2 regions of the Vibrio sp. KUL78 genome follow, and region 1 is predicted to be linked to the other one. Evidence: predicted binding sites of a transcription regulator. Region 1 holds the regulator's gene; the other holds the start of a gene.
The links. The regulator CRP, encoded in region 1, controls carbon source genes, mostly activating them, when cyclic AMP is high. The targets are predictions, from matches to a motif close to TGTGANNNNNNTCACA.
Positions count from the first base shown of each region.

Region 2: the regulator CRP is predicted to act here: its motif matches at 2,236-2,251, upstream of rppH (RNA pyrophosphohydrolase).

Region 1 covers NZ_AP045837.1:3,243,330-3,247,757, reverse strand. The annotation lists gene astA (arginine N-succinyltransferase) at 1-19, shown strand, start outside; partial or broken gene astD (succinylglutamate-semialdehyde dehydrogenase) at 122-1,589, shown strand; gene AC6I8Y_RS15115 (DUF1338 domain-containing protein) at 1,600-2,391, shown strand; gene crp (cAMP-activated global transcriptional regulator CRP) at 2,465-3,097, opposite strand; gene AC6I8Y_RS15105 (phosphoribulokinase) at 3,341-4,210, opposite strand; gene AC6I8Y_RS15100 (YheU family protein) at 4,338-4,428, opposite strand, start outside.
Region 2 covers NZ_AP045837.1:2,947,165-2,951,592, reverse strand. The annotation lists partial or broken gene AC6I8Y_RS13760 (NADP(H)-dependent aldo-keto reductase) at 1-648, opposite strand, end outside; gene AC6I8Y_RS13755 (DUF6482 family protein) at 794-1,099, shown strand; partial or broken gene mutH (DNA mismatch repair endonuclease MutH) at 1,115-1,779, opposite strand; gene rppH (RNA pyrophosphohydrolase) at 2,402-2,920, shown strand; gene ptsP (phosphoenolpyruvate--protein phosphotransferase) at 2,923-4,428, shown strand, end outside.

The DNA of each region.
Region 1 (4,428 bases):
TCGCATGTTGGCGCAATAGGCATTTAGCGTGTCGCTACATCAGTAGCAATAAGACAAACCGCAATAAGCATAAGATGGCCGCCAATAGCGGCCACATTTCAAAGACCAAAGGAATTTCACTATGTCTCAACAAACTCAATGGATCTCGGGTAACTGGGTGGCAGGTCTCGGTGATGCGTTTCAGTCACTGTCGCCATACGACAATAACATCATCTGGGAAGGTCAATCGGCGACACCAGAGCAGGTAGAGCAGGCAGTATCTTCCGCTCGCAAAGCCTTTGTTGAGTGGAAAAAAAGACCGTTCGCTGAGCGTGAGGCTATTGTGCTGGCGTTTGCCGACAAGGTTAAAGAGCGTAGTGAAGAGATCGCCATTGCGATTGCCAAAGAAACCGGCAAGCCGCTATGGGAAACGCGCACTGAAGCGGGGGCAATGGCCGGTAAGATTGCCATTTCGATTCGTGCCTACCACCAACGTACAGGCGAGAGCCAACGCGAAGCTGCTGGAAACCAAATTGTCCTCCGTCACAGGCCCCTTGGTGTTATGGCAGTGTTTGGCCCTTATAACTTCCCTGGTCACTTACCGAATGGTCATATCGTACCGGCCTTATTGGCAGGGAACACGGTAGTCTTTAAGCCTTCAGAGCAAACGCCACTGGTGGGTGAAATAGCGATGAAAATGTGGGAAGAGGTAGGACTGCCTGCCGGTGTCATTAACCTGGTTCAAGGTGGTAAAGAAACCGGTATTGCTCTTGCTGATTCAAAGGGCATCGATGGCGTGTTGTTTACGGGTAGTGCTAATACAGGTCATATTCTTCATCGTCAATTTGCTGGTCAACCTGGAAAGATGCTGGCGCTTGAGATGGGCGGTAACAACCCACTTGTTGTCAGTGAAGCGTTTGGTGATATTGATGCAGCGGTGTACACCATTTTGCAATCAGCCTACATCAGTGCCGGACAGCGTTGTACCTGCGCACGACGCCTTTATGTGCCATTTGGTGAAAAAGGTGATCAATTAGTAGAAAGCTTAGTGTCAGCCATTAAGAAGATTCGCATTGATGAGCCGTTTGCAGAGCCAGCGCCATTTATGGGACCGCAGATCTCAGAGCAGGCCGCTGACCATATTATTGCAGCGCAAGCTGAACTGGTGAAGCTGGGCGGTAAGAGCTTAGTCGAAGCAAAACGCTTGAATGCGGCGTTCGTAACCCCCAGCACTACTAGATGCGACAGATATCGCTGAGCTTCCTGATGAAGAGTACTTTGGGCCGCTGCTACAACTGGTGCGCTACGAGACCCTAGAGCAAGCGGTAGAACTGGCTAACGACACTCGATTTGGTCTATCGGCAGGTCTTATCTCAGAGCGCGATGAGGAGTGGCAATACTTCACAGACCACATCCGAGCAGGCATTGTAAACCGTAACCGTCAGCTCACGGGCGCGAGCGGTGATGCGCCATTTGGTGGCCCAGGTGCTTCTGGTAACCTTCGCCCAAGTGCGTTCTACGCAGCGGATTACTGTGCTTACCCTATGGCATCAATGGAAGGCGATAACACCGTTCTTCCTGCGACCTTGAGCCCTGGCATCGAACTATAAGGAGTGGGTTATGACTGTTGACGCGTTATTTGACCATTTGTGGCAAGACTACATTACTCGCTTATGTCCTTCAGCTCACAAGGTTCATGACTTGCTGAGAGAAGATGAGTCTCTCATCAATGACCATATTGCTCTGCGAACCTTTAATGTCGCACCGCTCGGTATCGACACGCTGGCTAAGCCGTTTCTAGACCTTGGTTACGAGGTGAGTGGCCATTACGATTTTGAATCCAAAAAGCTGACCGCGATTCACCTAGAACATAGCAATGCTCTGCTTCCTAAGGTGTTTATCAGCGAATTGCGAGTGGAAGAGTGCTCTCAATCGCTACAAGATATCGTGGCTAAGCTAGTGGCGCAGGTGGACAGTGCTAAGCTAACTTCTGCTGAGTTCTTATATGGTGGCCGCTTGTGGGATCTAAGCTATCAAGACTTCCAAACACTGGCGCAAGAAAGTGAGTACGCTTCATGGCTTGCCGCTCATGGTTATGGCGCGAATCACTTTACGGTGAGCGTGAACCAGCTTGATCGCTTTGCAGAGGTTGTTGGCGTAAACCAGCACCTTCGTGATGCAGGATTTGCGATAAATGAATCGGGTGGCGAGGTAAAAGGCTCACCAGAGGTTCTTTTGGAGCAATCCTCGACGATGGCAGACAAAGTGTCCGTGGCATTTACTGATGGTGACCAGGTGATTCCTGGTGGCTTCTATGAGTTTGCCAAGCGTTACCAGCTAGCCGATGGCAGTTACTATCAAGGTTTTGTTGCTGCATCGGCGGACAAAATTTTTGAGAGTACGCATCAGTAGTCTCCAAAAATAACAAACCCCAAAAATAAAAAAAGCCACCTGAAGGTGGCTTTTTAAATCTTGCGACGCGCTCTTAACGAGTACCGTAAACCACGATAGTCTTACCGTGTGCAGAAATCAGGTTCTGCTCTTCTAGCATCTTAAGAATACGACCTACTGTCTCACGAGAACAACCAACGATTTGGCCAATCTCTTGACGAGTGATCTTGATTTGCATGCCGTCTGGGTGAGTCATTGCATCTGGTTGCTTCGCTAGGTTTAGTAGCGTCTGTGCAATACGACCCGTTACGTCTAGGAACGCTAGGTCACCTACTTTTTGGCTAGTCACTTGTAGACGACTTGCCATCTGAGCAGATAAGCGCATTAGAATGTCTGGGTTAACTTGGATAAGCTGACGGAACTTCTTGAATGAGATTTCCGCAACTTCACAAGGTGATTTTGCTCGTACCCATGCTGTACGTTCTTGGTCTTCTTCGAACAGGCCTAGTTCACCAATGAAGTCACCTTGGTTAAGGTAAGACAAGATCATCTCTTTGCCTTCTTCATCTTTGATAAGTACCGCTACAGAACCTTTTACGATGTAGTAAAGCGTCTCTGCTTTCTCGCCCGCGTGGATAAGCGTGCTCTTCGATGGATACTTGTGAATGTGGCAGTGTGAAAGGAACCACTCTAACGTTGGGTCGGTTTGAGGTTTACCTAGAACCATATATCTTACTTCCTCTGCAGGGTATGCTTGCTGCTTTCCATATTTGTTAGCAAGCCCGTTTGTTAAGACTTACTAGCATAAAAGCACTTTGAAGATGGCGCAAGCGATCTTCTGTTTCAAAGAAATAGTATCCTTTTTTGCGCCACTTTTCTTGATTTTAATCGTGTCATAAGCCCATTTATCTATACAAAACTGTGCACATGATCACGGTATAAAAAATCATCGAGATTCGGCTCACAAAACCTAACCTATTTTGCCGGTTTCTATGAGCTGTTGAAGTATTGGTCTGACGATTAATTCCATCGCAAAACTCATCTTACCCCCTGGGACCACTATGGTGTTGTGGCGAGACATAAATGAGCCATCAATCATGGCGAGCAGGTAAGGGAAATCGACGTTCTTGATACCACGCAGGCGAATCACCACAAAACTCTCATCCAAACTCGGAATGCCTTTGGCGTTGAGCGGGTTGGAGGTATCGACGGTTGGCACGCGCTGGAAGTTAATGTGAGTGCGCGAAAACTGTGGCGTGATATAGCTTAAGTAGTCATCCATTGAGCGAACAATCGAATCGGTGACCGCCTCTCTTGAGTGGCCGCGATCGCGGGTATCTCGGACAAACTTTTGAATCCACTCAAGGTTAACGATAGGCACCATGCCAATGAGTAGGTCAACGTGCTGAGCGGCATTCACATCACCGTCGACGACGCCGCCATGCAGGCCTTCGTAAAACAGTACATCGCTATTTTCTGGCAGGTCTTGCCATGGGGTAAAGGTGCCTGGCATTTGGTTGTAGGGTACGGCTTCATCAAAGGTATGCAGGTAGCGGCGAAACTGACCTGTACCATTTTGCCCATAGTTGCGAAAAAACTCTTCTAGGGCGGGGAAGTCGTTGGCTTGAGGCCCAAAGTAACTGATGTGTTTACCTTGCTCTTTCGCCTTGCGGATCTCGATATCCATCTCTGGACGCGTAAAGCGGTGAAAACTGTCACCTTCAATAAACGCAGGCTTGACGCTCATCATGTTGAACATCTTGCGGAATGCTTCTGACGTTGTTGTCGTTCCAGCTCCAGAGGAGCCCGTTACAGCAATGATCGGGTGTTTTGCTGACATAACACTTCCTGTGTATTTGTAATTGTCGTTATAAATTTGCTAACTCACATAAGGAGTTAGACCTTGTGGGCCAATTTCAGTTCAATAGCCTTTCAATATAGCAGCTACTTACGTCGCTACCGAAAAATTACAGCGAGCGACGAGATTTAATGTCGACGGTCTCGTGCAGCTCAGAGAACACGATGACGGCTTCACCGCTTTCGAGTTGGTTGCGAACA
Region 2 (4,428 bases), 300 kb from region 1:
CCCACCTCAAAACTGCGGTTCAATAGGTTGTAAGGGTTTTGAATTGAGACGATTCTCGGTAGATCGTGCTTTTCAGCGAGCTTAAGGAGCGTCATCACCCCCCATGGGGTTTCATTCGAGACACCGATATAACGAATTTTTCCCGCTTTGATGAGCTCATTGAGCGCCTCTAGCGTTTCAATAAGTGTGACTTCCTCATTGCCTTCAGGGTAGGGGTAATTCAGCTGGCCAAAGCAATTGGTTTTCCGTTGTGGCCAGTGCAATTGGTACAAGTCGATATAGTCAGTCTTCAAGCGCGTTAAGCTGTCATCGATCGCTTGGTGAATGTTACGTCGATCTAAGCTCATATTATCGCGGATGTAAGGCACGTTACGCGGGCCTGCAACCTTTGTGGCGACAATAACTTTTTTGGCGCTTGTCTGAGTGAGATAACCAGTCGCCGATATAGGACTCGGTCAATCCCTGTGTTTTTTGTTTAGGTGGGACGGGATACATCTCTGCGGTATCAATGAAATTGACGCCACGCTCAACGGCATAATCCAACTGGTCAAATGCATCTTGTTTGCTGTTCTGTTCACCAAAGGTCATGGTACCTAAACAGATTTTGCTCACTTCGAGCGAAGAATGTGGGAGCTTGTGGTATTTCATTGAGCCATCCTTGCTTGTCGTTGTTTGATTCCACTATACCCCGTTTTTATAAAAGATCTGTTTAATAAATGCGCAACTAGCCACTTATTGGCTAAACTGAGAGTTATCAGTAAAGCATTATCCACAAAAGAGAAGGAGGTGGACTATGCAAAAGCATCAGCTCGATCGATGGTTACATGGACACCACAAAGATTCTTATAAACCGCCTAGAGTGTTCGTAATTGGTTGTGCTGATATTTCACACTATCTACTTGCAGTGGAATACAAGCACAAACTTGAACCGATCAAAGAAGACGATGAGCCGATCCATTACGAGTCTTTAGACTCGGTAAAAGAAGCTCTGACCCGTCTAGGCGTTGAGAAGGCATATTTGCGACTTCATAATGCCTATGATGAGTGCGGAAGCGCTGAGATGAACCGGTATTGCGACATTGAACTGAATCTGCATTGAAAACCAGGGCAGATGTTAGGCAAAATAAGTATCTAGTATGTAGCTAGTAAACTTTGCCCTGAGGTAAAAGCCTCGAGGTAGGGTTTTGATTGGCTGTCCGCTCGCACCATAAGCTTCGGTTTTAGCGCGGCTGTTGGCGGCTTTCGGACGTATTTGTAATACCTCGCCGCTTCTGGCTGTTATTTGGTTGACCCCGCCAAGCGCGATAAGATCCATCAACTCTTCCCAGTCATTGCGCAGCAGCGTCTCTTCTTCTTCTGACGGACTCCAGATAAGTGGAGAACCCACTCGTCTCTCTGCGACCGGAATTTCACGTTCACCTTCAACCGGCAGCCATAGCACGCGAGATAGTTTGTTTCTGATGTGACTCGTTTCCCAAGTCAAACCTGTGATGCCAGTCAAGGGCGCAACACACACAAAAGTTGATTCTAGAGGTTTACCGTTGTAGCCGACAGGAATGCTCTTGAGCTCGACACCGATTTCTGGAAAGTCTTGAACCGGCTTACTACCAGCCGTGAGCCAAGATGCCATTCGAGAAGTTGTCCCACCCAGCCTTTATCTCGTTTGAGATTTTCAGGCACTTTCATATTTGCTTGCTCGGCAAGTTCGCCAAATGACACACCTGCGATGCTGCGAGCACGTTCGAGCAGTTCTGATTCTGTAGCTGGAGTCGTTTTCATGTTTGCTAGTACAGTTGGCTGGATAAACGAGATTGAGTTTACCACGTTAGCGTATTTGTGCTCTGTACAAAAAGAGATCACTCTGGTGGAAAGTTGATCTATTAATAACTTATCCACAGGTGGGATGGTAAATACCGGTGATTTATCGACTTATGTATAAATAATCAGTGGTACTATGCCTATAAAACGCTTGATATATCAGGGTTTGTATGAATCTTATCAAATTTGATGTGGATAATTTAGCTTGTGGTTGATCTTTAACCGATCTGATCTTTTCGTTAATTTTTAAATAGCTAGTTCAAAAACAAATGATTGATACTTCTTTAAGTTACTGAATTTATGCTAATAAAATTTAATTGGTACATTGTTGGCTTTTATAGGGCTTTTATACTAAGTTGAGTTTTTCCTAGAGATCAAAGATTCTGCACACAGTTATTCACAGAAAAGGTGAATAAATGTGGTCTAGGTCTCATTGCTGTGTTGATAACTAGCGTTTTGTTCGAATCTTATCCAATGGCTTTCAAAGAACTGGGAATTGTTCAAATTTACACATCCTTAAGTTTGCTCAAGTTGGGGATATGTGGAAAAATCAAGGTAATGAAAATTTAATTGAGGTTGGCCAGTGATAGATGGCGATGGTTACCGACTGAATGTTGGTATTGTAATCTGTAACAACCATGGTCAGGTCTTCTGGGCTAAACGATACGGACAACACTCATGGCAGTTCCCTCAGGGCGGTATTGACGAAGGTGAATCCCCTGAAGAGGCCATGTATCGAGAACTGTATGAAGAGGTGGGGCTCACTAAGAACGACGTCAAGGTCGTTGCGGTCAGTCGCCATTGGCTAAGATATAAGTTACCCAAGCGCTTGGTTCGCTGGGATTCGAAACCTGTCTGTATTGGGCAAAAACAGAAATGGTTTTTACTGCGTCTGGATTGTGATGAATCCAAGATCAACATGCAGCGCGGTAATACCCCTGAGTTTGATGGTTGGCGTTGGGTGAGCTATTGGTACCCAGTAAGACAAGTCGTTTCTTTTAAGCGTGATGTCTATCGTCGAGCGATGAAAGAATTTGCATCCTTGGCAATGCCGTTTAAGGAACGAAAATTTAAAGGCAAAAGAAAGCATCGAAGAGGGTAAGTATGCTATCGCAACTAAGGGATATAGTTGAGCACGTTTCAAAAGTTGAAGACGTGCATGCGGCCCTCGAGATGTTAGTACAACAAACATGTGCAGCCATGAACACCGAGTGCTGCACTATTTACCTTGCTAACAAAGATAAGCAGCGCTTGGAGTTGATGGCCACGCAAGGCCTCACCTTTGAGGGCGACACGATCCAAATTGGTTTTGATGAAGGCTTAGTGGGGTTGGTGAAGCGCACAGCAGAGCCTATCAACTTAGCCGAAGCTGCTAAACACCCTGCTTTCAAGTTTTTCCCAGAACTTGGTGAGGATGTCTACCACTCCTTCTTAGGCACACCAATTATTCATCGCAAGCAAGTACTTGGCGTATTGGTCGTGCAACAAAAAACATCCCGTCAGTTTAGTGAAATGGAAGAGTCTTTCCTTGTCACGCTGGCTGCGCAGGTTGCGGTTTTGATAGCCCACGCCATCGCTCAAGGACATGGATTCTTTGACGATAACGCAGTCCCTGTGATTAAAGGTATTGGTGCGTCATCCGGTGTGGCCATAGGCCCGATTTGGTGGGACAACACTCAGCCTGATCTTAGTGATGTTTTTCCCGCCTCCACCTTGGATGTTGCTAGAGAGCAAGAGCTTCTTTCTGTGGCGATTGAGAATGCGCTGGCCGATTTTAAGCGTATGCGTAAAAAGCTCGATCTCGAGCTGAACAAAGACGCGTTAGCCATATTCGATCTCTTTACCCACTTGCTCAACGATCCAATGTTGAGAAATGATCTCAAGGCGCAGATTCAAAAAGGCGATAAGGCCGATTGGGCCTTAAGACAGGTGGTTGAAAGCTATGCCAATCGCTTTGCAAAAATGTCTGATGTCTATCTACGTGAACGTGCACAGGATGTGAAAGAGCTTGGACAGCGCCTGCTGTTTTTCTTACATGATACTGAATACCCGATTCATGAATTTAGTGAGCCGGTGATATTTGTCGTTCGAGAACTCACCGCCTCGATTCTCGCTTCTATCCCAAAAGAACAACTGCTCGCAGTCGTCTCTCTTGAGGGGGCTGCCAACTCGCACGCAGCGATTTTGTCGCGTGCAATGGGCATTCCTGCTGTAATGGGCGTAAACACCAACCCTGCACTGCTTAGTGGCAAGCTCGGTATCGTTGATGGGTACAGCGGTGAAATATTCCCTGACCCGAGCCATGAATTGCTCTCTGAATATCGTGAGTTGGTAACGGAAGAATCTGAGTTGTCTCAGATGGTGGAGTCAACCGCGGGGCTAGAAGCTGCTACCAAAGATGGTCAGCGTATCCAAGTGATGCTCAACGCAGGTTTGAGTGCCGATACCAGTATTTCTATTAATAAGAACGTAGACGGTGTTGGATTATATCGAACCGAGATCTCGTTCTTGCTTCAGCAGCAGTTTCCATCTGAGGAAGAGCAGCTACATCAGTATCGTTCTGTCCTGAGCGCTTATCCAAGCAAGCGAGTTGTGATGCGAACACTGGAT